DNA from 2 places in the Pseudomonas ulcerans genome. Region 2 is predicted to be linked to the other one. Evidence: riboswitches for the same ligand, from Rfam matches in the RefSeq annotation. Region 2 holds a riboswitch; the other holds the start of a gene.

Region 1 (7,716 bases), on a different contig from region 2:
TGGCCAGCAACTCGGCGCGCTCGCTGCGCACCCGCGCCGCCAGCGGGTTGAGGTCGTCCGGCTCGTCCAGCGCCGCCACCGCCTGCACGGCGGCGTCGAACAGCTTGATCAGGTTGCCGAAGGCGTCGCGGAAAAAACCGGAGACGCGCAGGGTCACGTCGACCCGCGGCCGGTCCAGCAGGCTCAGCGGCAGGATCTCGAAGTCGTCGACCCGATGGCTGCCCGCCGCCCATACCGGCCGCACGCCCATCAGGGCCATGGCCTGGGCGATATCGTCGCCGCCGGTGCGCATGGTCGCCGTACCCCACACCGACAGTCCGAGCTGGCGCAGGTGGTCGCCGTGGTCCTGCAGGTGGCGTTCGAGAATCAGGCTGGCCGAGGCAAAACCCAGGCGCCAGGCGGTGGCGGTGGGCAGGTTGCGCACGTCGACGGTATAGAAGTTGCGCCCGGTGGGCAGCACGTCCAGGCGCCCGCGACTCGGCGCACCGCTGGGGCCGGCGGGGACGAAGCGGCCCTCCAGTGCGGCCAGCACGCCCTGCATCTCGGCGGCGCCGCAGTTGTCCAGTTGCGGCGCGACCTGTTCGCGCAGTGCGTCGAGCACGGCACGCACGTCGTGCCAAACCTCGCCCTGCGGCAGGTCCAGGGTGCCGCCAAGCGTCTGCTCGATCAGTTGCGTCGAGAGGACTTCCAGGCGTTCGCGGGTATCGCCGGCAGTCCGCCACGGACTCTCGTCCAGCGCCGCCAGCAACGTCGGCCGCGGGCCCTGCCAGGCTTCGCCCAGCTCGCAGTCCAGCGGATCGAAGCCCAGCGCCAGGGCGCGGGCCAGGGCGCGAGGCAGGCTGGCGTTGGCACCCCGGCCATCGCCCCGGGCAACCCGCAGCAAGGCGGCCAGGGTATCGATGCGCAGGCGCCCGGCCGGCGACTCGCCGAACACATGCAGGCCATCGCGGATCTGCGATTCCTTGAGGTCGCACAGGTAGGTGTCCAGCCGCGGCAGCCAGACATTCGCATCGTCCAGCGCGCCGTCCAGCTGCAGTTCGCGGTCGATATGGTTGTCGCGCACCAGTTGCAGGATTTCCTTCTGCAGCTCCACGGCGCGCCGCGGGTCCAGCAGTTGCGCTTCGTAGTATTCGTCGGCCAGGCGTTCCAGGTTGCGCAGCGGACCGTAGGTCTCGGCACGGGTCAACGGCGGCATCAGGTGGTCGATGATCACCGCCTGGGTGCGGCGCTTGGCCTGGGCGCCCTCGCCCGGGTCGTTGACGATGAACGGGTAGATGTTCGGCAGCGGGCCGATCAGCGCGTCCGGCCAGCACTGCGCGGACAGGCCGACGCCCTTGCCCGGCAGCCATTCCAGGTTGCCATGCTTGCCGACATGGATCAGCGCGTCGGCGGCGAAGCCATGGCGCAGCCAGAAATAGAACGCCAGGTAGCCGTGGGGCGGGACCAGGTCGGGATCGTGGTACACCGCGCTCTGGTCGAGCTGGTAGCCCCGCGCCGGCTGGATGCCGACGAAGGTCAGGCCCAGGCGCAGGCCGGCGACCATCATGCGTCCGCCGCGGAACATCGGATCGTGCTGCGGTTCGCCCCAGCGCTCGCGCACCGCTTGCTGGTTGGCTTCGGGCAACTGGGCGAAGGCCTGCAGATACGCCTCCAGCGCCATGCTCTGCGCGCACGGGCGCAGGTCGAGGCTGTCGAGGTCGTTGCTGACGCCGCCGAGCAGATCGTGGATCAACTGCGTGCCGCTGTCCGGCAGCTCGGCCAGCGGATAGCCCTGCTCGCGCAGGGCGCGGAGAATATTCAGCGCCGCCGCCGGGGTGTCCAGGCCGACGCCATTGCCGATGCGGCCATCACGGGTCGGGTAGTTGGCCAGCACCAGGGCCACGCGTTTCTGCGCGTTGGGCAGGCGCGCCAGCTCGCACCAGCGCCGCGCCAGCTCGGCGACGAAGTCCATGCGCTCGGGCAGGGGCCGGTAACAGACCACGTCGGACTGGCTGCGCTCGCTGCGCCAGGCCAAGTCCTTGAAGCTGATTGGCCGGGTGATGATGCGCCCGTCCAGCTCCGGCAAGGCAATGTGCATGGCCAGGTCGCGGGCGCCCAGGCCCTGCTCGCTGGCCTGCCAGCCGGGCTCGTTGTCCTGGGCGCAGATCGCCTGCAATACCGGAATGTCGCGACGGAACGGGCGCAGGTGGGGCTGCTCGGGGCTGGACTGGGCGAAGCCGGTGGTGTTGATGATCAGCGCGGCGTCGGTTTCATCCAGCCATTGCTCGACCTGGGCCAGGCAGCCCGCCTCCTTGAGGCTGGCCACGGCGATCGGCAGCGGATTGAGGCCGGTGCCTGCGAGACGCTCGCAGAACACATCGATGAAGCCGGTGTTCGCCGCCTGCAGGTGCGAGCGGTAGAACAGCACGGGCACCACGGGCTGGCCGGGTTGCCAGTCGGCACGCCAGTGGGCCAGTCCGGCCTCGGCGTGGCGTGGATGATAGAGGCTGGTACGAGGCAGTTGCCTGGGCTCGTCCCAAGGGTAATCGCGCCCCAGCCAGAGACTGGCGAGGCAATTGAACAGGTTCAGGGCATTGGCCTTGCCGCCCTGGCGCAGGAAATGCCAGAGGCGCTCGGCGGTTGCGCCGGTGATGCTGCCCAGGCTGCTCAGCTCCGGGTCCGGACGATCGTCGCCCGGCACCAGGATCAGTTGCACGCCTCGGGCGGCCAGTTCCACCAGTTGCTCGACACCATAGCGCCAGTAGCCGATGCCGCCGTGCAGCGATACCAGGATCACCTTGGCATGGCGCAGCACTTCATCGACATACAGGTCCACCGACGCATGGTTCTGCACCTGCATGGGGTTGGCCAGGCGCAGGCTGGGGTAGTCCTCCGGCAAGTCCCGGGCGGTTTCCGCCAGCAGCGCCAGGTGCGAATCGCCGCTGCAGAGGATCACCAGTTCGGCGGGGGTCTGGCCGAGATCGGCGATGCTGTCGTCCGGCACGAAACCGCCGGGCTGGGTCCGCAGCAGGTGCATGGATCAGGCGCCCAGGGCCGCGCGCAGACGGGCTTCGAGGGCCGCGGCATCGAGGTCCTGGCCGATCAGCACCAGGCGGGTGATGCGCGGCTCTTCGCTGCGCCAGGCGCGGTCGAAGTGCTTGTCGAAACGGGTGCCCACACCCTGGATCAGCAGGCGCATCGGCTTGCCGGGAATGGCCGCGAAGCCCTTGACCCGCAGGATGCCGGTGTCCGTCACCAGTTGGGTCAGAGCGTCCAGCAGCAGGCTTTCGTCGGCCTCGGGCAGGTCCAGGGAAATGGAGTCGAAGGCGTCGTGGTCGTGATCGTCGTGGTCATCGTCGTCGTCATGGTGCGAATCGTGGTGGGTGCGACGGCCATCGATATGCGCCTCGGACTCGGCACCGATGCCCAGCAGCACGTCCAGCGGCAGCACGCCCTTGCTCGCCTCGATCACCTTGACCGCCGGCGGCAGTTCTTCCTGGACTTCGGCGCGCACCGCGGCCAGGGCCTCGGGTGCGATCAGGTCGGCCTTGTTCAGCACCACCAGGTCGGCACTGGCCAGCTGGTCGGCGAACAGTTCGTGCAGTGGCGATTCGTGGTCCAGGTTCGGGTCCAGCTTGCGCTGTGCGTCCACCTGCTCGGGGAAGGCGGCGAAGGTGCCAGCGGCCACGGCCGGGCTGTCGACTACGGTGATCACCGCGTCGACGGTGCAGGCGTTGCGGATTTCCGGCCACTGGAAGGCTTGCACCAGGGGCTTGGGCAGGGCCAGGCCGCTGGTCTCGATGAGGATCTGGTCGAGGTCGCCACGGCGCGCCACCAGTTCGCGCATCACCGGGAAGAACTCTTCCTGCACGGTGCAGCACAGGCAGCCGTTGGCCAGCTCGTAGACGCGGCCGTTGGCCTCTTCCTCGGTGCAGCCGATGCTGCACTGCTTGAGGATCTCGCCATCGATGCCCAGCTCGCCGAATTCGTTGACGATCACCGCGATGCGGCGGCCATTGGCGTTGTCCAGCATATGGCGCAGCAGCGTGGTCTTGCCCGAGCCGAGGAAGCCGGTAACGATCGTGACGGGGAGTTTGGCCAGTGTTTTCATGTCGGATGCCCTTGGCAGCAGGATTGGCGGGCATGGGGGACGGGAGCCGGATGCCTGGCAGCCGGGCGCGTTCGCCACCGGATCACCCCGCCCGGTTGAAGTGGAAACTGTTCGAGGCAGGTCTCCTGGCTCGTGCTGTGCCCGGGGCAGCATCGACGCCTTCCCGCCGTTCACGGCAGTGGCTGTGGTCGATGATTCAGCACTTACAGTTGCGGGGGCAGCCGCGGAATGGCTGTGATCAGCGCACCGCGTTCCCGTCTTAGCTCCGGCCACGACGCCGGAGAACCTCGAACCGGCAAGGCTACGCAGTGCCCGGAGGCCGGTCAACCGCTGTATTGACGGATGTCAATGCGCGTGATTTCCTAGCGCGATCGTTTGGGTGCCTTTTTTATTACAAGGTGAAACGGGAAACCGGTGCGCGATGACCTTCCAGGTCGAGCCAATCCGGTGCTGCCCCCGCAACGGTAAGCGAGGAAAGCGTCAGATCCACTGTGCCCGCAGTCCGGCATGGGAAGGAGACGCCACGGCTCAATGCCCTCGCAAGCCCGGAGACCGGCCCGACGCAGAATTGACCAAACCCGCGGTGGGCGGGCGACGTTGCACCTCCCGGCCGTCCCGTGCCCGGAGGTTCTTCGCGCTTGCCTGTCGCCAAGACGACACACAAGAGGAAAGCGCCATGCCCGTTACCAGCACCGCCAGCCACGCCAGCAGCACCTCCAGCACCCTCAGCCAGCGCATCGTTGCCGCCGTCAGCGCCTCCGTGCTGGGCCTGTGCCTCGTCTACTTCGCCGGTTTCTCCCATATCGAAGCGGTGCACAACGCCGCCCACGACACCCGTCACAGCGCCGCCTTCCCTTGCCACTGAGGCCTGACCGCATGTTCACTCGCATCGCACGCACCGCGGGCTTCACCGGCCTGCTGGCCGCCCTGCTGCTGACCCTGCTGCAGAGCTTCTGGGTCTCGCCGCTGATCCTCCAGGCGGAAACCTACGAGAACTCGGCCCCGGCCGCCGCCCATGAACACGAGCACGCCGACGGCGCTGCCGCAGGTCATGAGCACAGCGCTGAAGCCTGGTCGCCGGAAGACGGCTGGCAGCGCGTGCTGTCCACCACCGGTGGCAACCTGGTGGTAGCGGTGGGCTTCGCCCTGCTGCTGGCGGCCATGTACACCCTGCGCGCCCCCGGCAGCATCGGCGCCGGCGCACTCTGGGGCCTGGGCGGTTTCGCCGTGTTCTGCCTGGCGCCGAACCTCGGCCTGCCGCCGGAACTGCCGGGCACCGCCGCTGCCGACCTGGCCCAGCGCCAGTTCTGGTGGATCGGTACCGCCGCGGCAACCGCAGCGGGCCTGGCACTGATCGCCTTCGCCGGAAACTGGGTGCTGAAGGCCGCTGGCCTGGCACTGCTGGTGATCCCCCACGTGATCGGCGCGCCGCAACCGGAAGTCCATGAAAGCCTGGCCCCGGAAGCGCTGGAATCGCAGTTTATCGTCGCTTCGCTGTTGACCAACGCCGGTTTCTGGCTGGCCCTGGGCCTGATCAGCGCCTGGCTGTACCGGCGCAAGGCTGCCTGATGCCCACCTCGCCCGGCGTCGGCCTGCTGTACGCCGGGCTGGGGTGTCGTCGCGGTACCCCGGCCAGTGACCTGGCCGGCCTCCTGCGGCAGGTTCTGCAAGACCGCGACCTGCCCTTCTCCGCCCTGGCCGGACTCGCCAGCATCGACCTCAAGCGCGACGAACCCGGCCTGCTGCAACTGGCCGAAGACCTTGCCCTGCCCCTGCACTTCTACAGTGCCGTCCAGCTCGCCCCGTTCACCCCGCGCCTGAGCCATCGCTCCGCCACGGCCTTTCGCCACACCGGCTGCTACGGTGTCGCGGAAAGCTGCGCCCTGGCCCTGGCCGAACAGCTGGGCGGTGCCACGGCACAATTGCGTGTCGAGCGCGTCGTGCTGGGCGACATGACCCTGGCATTGGCCTGGGCCCCCGCTTCTGGCGGATAATCCGCCGCCTTCCCTTCAGAGATTCCAGCATGACCGTCTATTTCATCGGCGCCGGCCCCGGCGATCCGGAGCTGATCACCGTCAAGGGCCAGCGCCTGATCCGCCAGTGCCCGGTGATCATCTACGCCGGCTCCCTGGTGCCTGCTGCCGTGCTCGAAGGGCACACGGCCGAAACCGTGATCAACAGTGCCGAACTGCACCTGGAACAGATCATCGAGGCGATCCGCGCCGCCCATGAAAAAGGCCAGGATGTCGCCCGGGTGCACAGCGGCGACCCGAGCCTGTATGGCGCCATCGGCGAGCAGATCCGCCATCTGCGCGAGCTGGGCATTGCCTACCAGATCATCCCCGGCGTCACCGCCACCGCAGCCAGCGCGGCCCTGCTGGGCTGCGAGCTGACCCTGCCGGACATTGCCCAGAGCGTGATCCTCACCCGGTTCGCCGACACCTCGCCCATGCCCGAGGGTGAGGCGCTGGCCAGCCTGGCCAGCCACAAGACCACCCTGGCGATCCACCTCGGCGTACGCCACCTGGCGCGGATCGTCGAGGAACTGCGCCCGCACTATGGCGACGATTGCCCGATCGCCGTGGTCCACCGCGCCACCTGGCCGGACCAGGACTGGGTGCTGGGCACCCTGGACGATATCGTCGGGCTGGCGCAGGCCAAGGGGTTCCGGCGCACGGCGCTGATCCTGGTGGGCCGGGTGCTGGCCAGCGACAGCTTCAGCGAGTCGGCGCTGTACCGTGCGGGGCACGCCCACCTCTATCGGCCTTGAGGTGTATTGCATTGCCATCACGGTGGTTGCACATTACGGCAACGACCACCCTCGAAAAGGATTGCCCCGATGCTGGAACTGCGCCCCTGCTGCGAATGTTGTGCCACGCCACTGCCCGGCGACAGCCGCGACGCGATGATCTGCTCGTTCGAATGCACCTACTGCCGTAGCTGTACCGAAGACACGCTCAAGGGCAAGTGCCCGAACTGCGGGGGTGAACTGCAGCCGAGACCGGCACGGGTCGGGGAGAAGCTGGCGAAGAATCCGGCGACTACCCAGCGGACGGTGAAGGAGCAGGGCTGTCCGGCACATTGAACCTCATCGCGGGCATTGCCCGCGATGAGCCCGGTACAACTGGCTAGTGGGGCTGCATCTTGTTCTTGATGAACCCCACCACCCAGGTCAGCACCGCACCACCGGCACCGCCGCCAATCACACTGCTGAGGATGGCGGGAAGATCCAGGCTGCCATCGGTGCCCGGCTGGGCCAGGGACTGATCGCCGCTCAGCGCGGCAAGCACCTGCCCCAACACCACGCCACCCACGCCGCCAAGCACCGAGTTGAGCAGCGGGCCCAGGCTCTGCTTGCTCAAGCCCCCTGCCGCATTGCCGCCGACCGCGCCGCTGATGATCTGAATAATCAAGCCAATGAACTCCATCGTAGTTGCCCTCTGTAGCGTCTGAAATGACGACTCGCGTGCGGGCTACTACGGATACGGCACTACCACCGGGCATGGAGACGTCGTGGTCCGACCAACGACGGCAGGCTGTTGCGGATATCCGACAGTATATGTAGGACTTTTCACTTGCGCGAATGACGTGCCACTCAGGGCCGGACGTTCTTCAACTCGTTGAGC
Region 2 (7,716 bases):
ATGCGCCACCGCAGATGAACAGAATGTTGCGCGTATCGACCTGCAGGAACTCCTGCTGCGGATGCTTGCGTCCACCTTGCGGCGGAACCGAGGCAACGGTGCCCTCGATCAGCTTCAGCAGCGCCTGCTGCACGCCTTCGCCCGAGACGTCGCGCGTGATCGACGGGTTGTCGGACTTGCGCGAGATCTTGTCGATTTCGTCGATGTAGACAATGCCCATCTGGGCCTTTTCCACGTCGTAGTCACACTTCTGCAGCAACTTCTGAATGATGTTCTCGACGTCTTCACCCACGTAACCGGCTTCGGTCAGGGTGGTGGCATCGGCGATGGTGAACGGTACATTCAGCAGGCGAGCGAGGGTTTCCGCGAGAAGGGTCTTGCCCGAGCCAGTCGGGCCGATGAGCAGGATGTTGCTCTTGCCCAGTTCGACGTCGTCGGCTTTCTTGTCGCGTTGGTTCAGACGCTTGTAGTGGTTGTACACCGCTACGGCCAGAACCTTTTTCGCGCGCTCCTGACCAATGACGTACTGGTCCAGGATGGCGCTGATTTCTTTCGGCGAAGGCAATTTATGCGCGCTGCTCTCGGCCTGGGCTTCCTGCACCTCCTCACGGATGATGTCATTGCACAGGTCGACGCACTCGTCGCAGATAAATACCGAGGGGCCGGCAATCAACTTGCGCACTTCATGCTGGCTTTTGCCGCAGAAGGAGCAATAGAGCAATTTGCCGTTGTCCTCGCCGTTACGGGTGTCAGTCATTCGATCGATCCAATCCGGTAGGCTTGCAACACAAGATGAAGGCAATTGCGGGCTTTTTCAAGTCCGCGGGTAGGCACTTTCCGCGCCTACCCGCTCTGGCACCCGGGATCAGGACGCCAGTTGCCGCTTGTCGTAGACCGAGTCGATCAGGCCGTACTCGGCCGCGCGCTGGGCGCTCATGAAGTTGTCACGTTCGGTATCGCGCTTGATGGTCTCGAGATCCTGGCCGGTGTGATGGGCCAGCAGCTCGTTCAGGCGCGACTTGATATTGAGGATTTCCTGGGCGTGGATCTCGATGTCGGTCGCCTGGCCCTGGAAGCCGCCCAGCGGCTGGTGGATCATCACCCGCGAGTTCGGCAGGCAGTGACGCTTGCCAGCGGCACCGGCGGCCAGCAGGAACGCGCCCATGCTGCAGGCCTGGCCAATGCAGATGGTGGAGACGTCCGGCTTGATGAACTGCATGGTGTCGTAGATCGACATGCCAGCAGTCACCGAACCACCCGGGGAGTTGATGTACAGATGGATATCCTTGTCCGGGTTTTCCGCTTCAAGGAACAGCAGTTGCGCCACTACCAGGTTGGCCATGTAGTCCTCTACCGGACCCACCAGGAAGATCACACGCTCCTTCAACAGGCGCGAGTAGATGTCATAGGCGCGTTCGCCACGGGCGGACTGCTCGATAACCATCGGGACCAGGCCACCGGCGGCCTGGATGTCAGAGCTCTGCTGAATATAAGAATTGCGGGACATGTCCTGCACTCACTCCCAAATAGTCATGGCTTGAATACGCACAAGCCAGCGCGAAGGCTGGCTTGTGGGGTTTTCCTACGAAGGAGGAAATCACTCAGCGGCGGCAGGTGCCTGTGCTGGCTTGACAGCTTCTTCGTACGAGACCGACTTGTCGGTCACAGTCGCTTTCTGCAGGACAGTATCTACAACTTGCTCTTCCAGCACAACCGAACGGACTTCGTTCATTTGCTGGTCGTTCTTGTAGTACCAGGCCACGACTTGTTCTGGCTCCTGGTAGGCCGAGGCCATTTCCTGGATCAGTTCGCGAACGCGGTCTTCGTCCGGCTTCAGTTCGTTCTGCTTGACCACTTCGGCGACGATCAGGCCCAGCACGACACGGCGCTTGGCTTGCTCTTCGAACAGCTCGGCCGGCAGTTGCTCAGGCTTGATGTTGCCACCGAACTGCTGAACGGCCTGCACGCGCAGACGGTTCACTTCGTTTTCCAGCAGGGCCTTCGGCACTTCGATCGGGTTGGCAGCCAGCAGGCCGTCCATTACCTGGTTCTTGACCTTGGTCTTGATCGCCTGGCGCAGTTCACGCTCCATGTTCTTGCGAACTTCGGTGCGGAAGCCGTCCAGACCGGTTTCCTTGATGCCGAACTGGGCGAAGAACTCTTCGTTCAGCTCAGGCAGCTTCGGCTCGGAAACGCTGTTGACGGTAACGGTGAACTCGGCGGCTTTGCCAGCCAGGTCGAGGTTCTGGTAGTCCTCGGGGAAGTTCAGGGTCAGAACGCGTTCTTCACCTGCCTTGGCGCCGACCAGGCCTTCTTCGAAGCCCGGGATCATGCGGCCGGAGCCCAGTACCAGCTGAGTGCCCTTGGCGGAACCGCCAGCGAAGGCTTCGCCGTCGATCTTGCCGACGAAGTCGATGTTCAACTGGTCTTCGTTCTGGGCAGCACGCTCGGCGGCTTCGAAACGGGTGTTCTGCTTGCGCAGGACTTCCAGCATGTTGTCCAGGTCGGCGTCGCTGACGTCGGCGCTCAGGCGCTCGACGGCGATCGAGTCGAAGCCGGCAACGGTGAACTCAGGGAAGACTTCGAAGATGGCGACGAATTCCAGGTCCTTGCCTTTCTCGAACGATTTCGGCTCGACGGCAGGAGCGCCAGCCGGGTTCAGCTTCTGCTCGACCACGGCTTCGTAGAAGGAAGCCTGGACCAGATCACCGAACGCTTCCTGACGGGCAGCATCTTCATAACGCTGACGGATCACGCTCATAGGCACTTTGCCAGGACGGAAGCCTGGAACCTTGGCGCGACGGGCAGTCTGTTGCAGACGCTTGTTGACTTCGGTCTCGACGCGCTCTGCCGGAACGGCGATGGTCATACGACGCTCGAGAGCGGAAGTATTTTCAACAGAAACTTGCATGAATATTCCTCGTTGCACAGACGTTAGCCGGCGATACCCGACTCCAGAATCAAGGGCAAGCATTCTAGTAGCTCAGCCACCAGAAGTCACCCTGTTCGACCCGGAGGCGAATGGCACCGACCTTCATTGATTTCGACATTGAACCAGACGGTGGCACAGCAAATGCCGCGCACTCTTTCCAAATAAAAAACATTCGGCGTGGCGATCAGGAAGCAGGACCGTCGACTTCATTGAAATCGCAGTACTCATCCCAGCTCATTCCCAGAGTCTCCGCCACCTCGCGATGAACCTCCAGGCACATGGCCTGCAGTTCTTCCGGCGATTCGGCGATCAGGCGCAAGGCCAGTTCCCAAGGCTCGATACCCTGCCCCCGAGCTTCATCTTCGAACGCCCACTCAAGCTGCTGACGCCGCTCGACCTCGCTCAACGAAGCGATTTCCGCCAGCAACTGCGGATTGGCCTGCGCGAAACGCTCCAGTGCGACTGCCTGGCGTTGCTCTTTCGCAATCATCCTTCTACCTGCCTGATGGCGTACCGACACTTAATCAACGAGCTGAAATCTATCAGCTTTTGCTCGAACCTTATAGCCATTACAGCTCGGAAGAAACGCCGACCGCTCATCCACAATCCACGCAAAAAAGAGATTTTTCTTACAAATTCTCGGGAGGAAGTTTGCAAATGCGTGTTCCGGGCCATTAATCTAGTATCAATCAACGCCACAAATGCGTTTCATTCCCAATTACCACTTTGACATGCCTGGTGATCAACACCGCAAGGACGTAACCGTGTTGAAGAAACTCCTGATGGTCAGCGCCTGGGCTTTCCCCTGCTCTATCGCCGCTGCTACACCCCTGCAAGCTTCATTCGACCCAGATGCGCAGTACGTGATCGTCAAGGTCAGCGGCAATCCCGGGAGACTCTCGGTAATCACCCAACGCACAGGCCTCAGCGGAACGAGCTTCTCCGCCCGTCAGTTCGATTGCATTTCCCGCACAGTACGCTTCATGGGCTCCAGCACGTCACTGAAAGGCCTGGCAGACGCTCGCCCGGATGACGAGCCCACGCCGATCTTCAAAGGTTCGCTGTCAAGGGCGATCAGCGAGGCCGCCTGTGATGTCGATGCGCCGAAAACGCAAGACCGCGCAACCCTGAGCGTCAACACGCAGTAAACGCCACGAGAGCACGACGAACAAATGAAAAAGGCAGCCACACCAAGGCTGCCTTTTCATTTCACGACCCCAAAAAACGAAAAGGCGCCTGGTTCTCACCAGGCGCCTTTCTGAATATGGGGTGGACGAAGGGAATCGAACCCTCGACCACAGGAATCACAATCCTGCGCTCTACCAACTGAGCTACGTCCACCATTTGTTGCTGACTTGCGACCTTCTCACACCTCAGTGACGGGCGGTGAAGACTTGAATGGTGCGGACGAAGAGACTCGAACTCTTACAGCTTGCGCCGCTGGAACCTAAATCCAGTGTGTCTACCAATTTCACCACGTCCGCGTGAAGCATTTAAAGCAAAGGCGCCAGACTTTCATCAGGCGCCTTTCAGAATATGGGGTGGACGAAGGGAATCGAACCCTCGACCACAGGAATCACAATCCTGCGCTCTACCAACTGAGCTACGTCCACCATATTGCATCTGCTACTTGTGCCAAAGCTGCCTTGATTGGCGCACCCGGCAGGACTCGAACCTGCGACCATCCGCTTAGAAGGCGGATGCTCTATCCAGCTGAGCTACGGGCGCATATTTAATCTGCTTTCGCTTGCGATTACAAATTAACGTTTAGCCGTACCGAACAAGCCAAAATCCGCTCATTCTGCCCGACCTTGCTAACCAGTGCTAGGCCCTGCCCGACAAGTGAGGCGAATCTTATAGACCACCTGTCACACCGTCAACATATTTCTCGGAAAATTTCATTTTATTGAAGGGCTTAGGGCAATTGCCGGACCAAGCGCCTTTGCCCTTCGCCCTGCTCATGAGAGAATGCGCGCTCTTTTTTTCTCTCGATGGTTAATCACCCGTCATGACTGCACAACTTATCGACGGCAAGGCGATCGCCGCCAGCCTGCGCCAGCAGATCGCCCAACGTGTCGTTGAACGTCGCCAGCAAGGTCTGCGGACCCCCGGCCTGGCGGTGATCCTGGTTGGCACCGACCCCGCCTCCCAGGTGTATGTATCGCACAAGCGCAAGGACTGCGAGGAAGTCGGCTTCATTTCGCAAGCCTTCGACCTGCCGAGCAGCACCAGCCAGCAGGAACTGACCGACCTGATCGATCGCCTCAACGATGACGCGAACATCGACGGCATCCTCCTGCAACTGCCGTTGCCGGCCCACCTCGACGCCTCCCTGCTGCTGGAGCGCATCCGCCCGGACAAGGACGTCGACGGTTTCCACCCGTACAACATCGGCCGCCTGGCCCAGCGCATCCCGCTGCTGCGCCCGTGCACCCCGAAAGGCATCATGACCCTGCTGCAAAGCACCGGCCAGGACCTCTACGGCATGAACGCCGTGGTCGTCGGCGCCTCCAATATCGTCGGCCGCCCGATGGCCATGGAACTGCTGCTGGCCGGCTGCACCGTCACCGTCACCCACCGTTTCACCAAGGACCTCGCCGGTCACGTCGGCCGTGCCGACCTGGTGGTAGTGGCCGCCGGCAAGCCAGGCCTGGTCAAGGGTGAGTGGATCAAGGAAGGCGCTATCGTCATCGACGTCGGCATCAACCGCCAGGAAGACGGCAAGCTGGTCGGCGACGTGGTCTACGAGACCGCCCTGCCCCGCGCCGGCTGGATCACCCCGGTTCCGGGCGGCGTCGGCCCGATGACCCGCGCCTGCCTGCTGGAAAACACCCTGTACGCCGCCGAAGAACTGCATCAATAAGCTGACCGGCGATACAGCAACGGCACCCTTGGCGGTGCCGTTTTTTTTGCCCGCAAAAAAGCCCATGGTTGACGAACGGTCATCCCGATGGTCAGATGCCGCCCGTTTCAGGTGTCTGCCGCCGCCGCGCGGCAGGTGAAACGGGAAGCCGGTGCGTCCTTGCGACCAGTCCGGCGCTGCCCCCGCAACGGTAAGCGAGTGAAGCATTCAACCAGGCCACTGTGCGCATGACGCATGGGAAGGCGAATGGCTTCCATCCTCGCAAGCCCGGAGACCGGCCTGAAGCATCACGACTGGAGAACGGATTCGTCAGTCATTTGGCAAACCTGCGGTGGGCGGGCACGAGCCGGTAACCTGGCGCGCGTTCGCCAGTACCCTCCTGTGCGCTTCCCGAAAATTCCTTTCGAGAAGTCAATGAGCAACACATCCTTCACTCCAATCGCCCGCGCGCTACTCGGTTGCCTGCTCGGCAGCCCCACGCTGCTGCACGCGGCCGATGCACTCACCCTGGACCAGCAGATCGTCTCGGCGCCGCCAGTGGAATCCAACACCATCGCGCAGATGGCCCGCTACGGCAGCAAGGTCGAAGTGGTCGAGCGCGAGCAGATCGAACGCGCCGGCCCCAGCGCCGATATCACCCGCGTCCTGCAGATGTTCATCCCTGGCCTGTACGTCGCGCCCAAGCAGGGCCCGTTCGACTACGGTACCTACTCGCTGCTGGGCGGGCGCAACGACGACACGCTGATCCTCCTCGACGGCGTGCGCCTGAACAACCGCCTCTACGGCGGCATCTACATCGATACCCTGCCCGCCGCGGCGATCGAAGGCATCGAAGTGCTCAAGGGCGGCCAGAGCCTGCTGTTCGGTACCCAGGCGGTGTCCGGGGTGATCAACATCGTCACCCGCAATGCCCAGTCCCGCGATGCCTCCGGCCAGGTCAACCTGGGCGTCGACAGCTTCGCCGGGCGCAACGGCGACGGGCGCATCGAACGCATCTTCAGCAACGGTTTCGGCGACCTCGGCCTGCTCGCCTACGTCAGCCACAACATTTCCGAGGGCTACCAGCCGTACCGCAGCAGCGATATCGCTGCGACGGTGAGTGACCGCAAGCGCAGCTACGAGGTCAACACCTTCGGCGCCAAGGCCGCGCAGAGCTTTGGAGACGACAGCCGTCTGGAGCTGTTCTACCAGTACAGCGCCGCCAGCCTTGACTTCCTGCGCCCGACCTCCAACCGCAACACCACCAACGACCGGGTCCAGCAGATCGCCACGGCGACCTTCCAGCAACACCTGAACGAAGACTTCAGCTACTTCGTCAAGGGCCACATGAACGACTGGGACACCAACTACAACCGGGTCTACAACAACACCGACGGCAGCACCCGGGTGGTCAACCACAACGACTACTGGGGCTTCAGCGACTGGGGCGTGCAAGCCGAAGGCACGGCGATCCTGCCCGGCAACCACACCCTGGTGTTCGGCACCGACAACCAGTTCTACAAGGGCAAGGACGATGTCCTGAAGATCGACCAGAACCAGGCCGAAGCCCATGCCCTGTATGTGCAACTGCGCCCCGAGATCACCGCCCTGCCCGACTGGCACCCGAGCATCGGCGTGCGCCGCGAGCACCTGAGCGGCGGCGACAGTGCCACCGTGGGCATGCTCACCTCGCTCTACGACCTCACCGACCACCTCAAGCTGCGCGGCCAGTTCGGCTCGGCCTACAAGCTGCCGAATGCCGAGCAGCTGTACGTCAACGAGCCGGGCGACGAGATGGGCAACCCCAACCTCAAGGCGGAGAAAAGCCGCAACGCCGAACTGGGCCTGGACTACAGCAACCTGGTCAACGGCCAGCCCTACAGCGTCAGCGGCACGTTGTTCCATCGTCGCATCGAGGACCTGATCACCATCGTCGACAGCC

What was found. Region 2 has a riboswitch for cobalamin ahead of V0R59_RS01410 (TonB-dependent receptor plug domain-containing protein). Riboswitches for the same ligand answer to the same signal wherever they lie in the genome.
Region 1: another riboswitch for cobalamin. It lies ahead of V0R59_RS20545 (CbtB domain-containing protein); the one in region 2 lies ahead of V0R59_RS01410 (TonB-dependent receptor plug domain-containing protein).

What each region holds. Positions count from the first base shown of each region.
Region 1 covers NZ_JAZDQN010000025.1:34,531-42,246, reverse strand. Annotated here, with positions in the region: gene cobN (cobaltochelatase subunit CobN) at 1-3,016, opposite strand, end outside; gene cobW (cobalamin biosynthesis protein CobW) at 3,020-4,090, opposite strand; cobalamin riboswitch at 4,189-4,395, opposite strand; cobalamin riboswitch at 4,451-4,665, shown strand; gene V0R59_RS20545 (CbtB domain-containing protein) at 4,767-4,955, shown strand; gene V0R59_RS20540 (CbtA family protein) at 4,967-5,659, shown strand; gene V0R59_RS20535 (cobalamin biosynthesis protein) at 5,659-6,084, shown strand; gene cobM (precorrin-4 C(11)-methyltransferase) at 6,114-6,860, shown strand; gene V0R59_RS20525 (DUF1272 domain-containing protein) at 6,930-7,175, shown strand; gene V0R59_RS20520 (hypothetical protein) at 7,219-7,518, opposite strand; gene hpaR (homoprotocatechuate degradation operon regulator HpaR) at 7,686-7,716, opposite strand, start outside.
Region 2 covers NZ_JAZDQN010000001.1:310,187-317,902, reverse strand. Annotated here, with positions in the region: gene clpX (ATP-dependent Clp protease ATP-binding subunit ClpX) at 1-757, opposite strand, end outside; gene clpP (ATP-dependent Clp endopeptidase proteolytic subunit ClpP) at 866-1,507, opposite strand; gene tig (trigger factor) at 1,598-2,911, opposite strand; gene V0R59_RS01445 (DUF6388 family protein) at 3,117-3,422, opposite strand; gene V0R59_RS01440 (hypothetical protein) at 3,700-4,080, shown strand; tRNA gene V0R59_RS01435 (tRNA-His) at 4,198-4,273, opposite strand; tRNA gene V0R59_RS01430 (tRNA-Leu) at 4,332-4,416, opposite strand; tRNA gene V0R59_RS01425 (tRNA-His) at 4,470-4,545, opposite strand; tRNA gene V0R59_RS01420 (tRNA-Arg) at 4,584-4,660, opposite strand; gene folD (bifunctional methylenetetrahydrofolate dehydrogenase/methenyltetrahydrofolate cyclohydrolase FolD) at 4,941-5,795, shown strand; cobalamin riboswitch at 5,888-6,092, shown strand; gene V0R59_RS01410 (TonB-dependent receptor plug domain-containing protein) at 6,210-7,716, shown strand, end outside.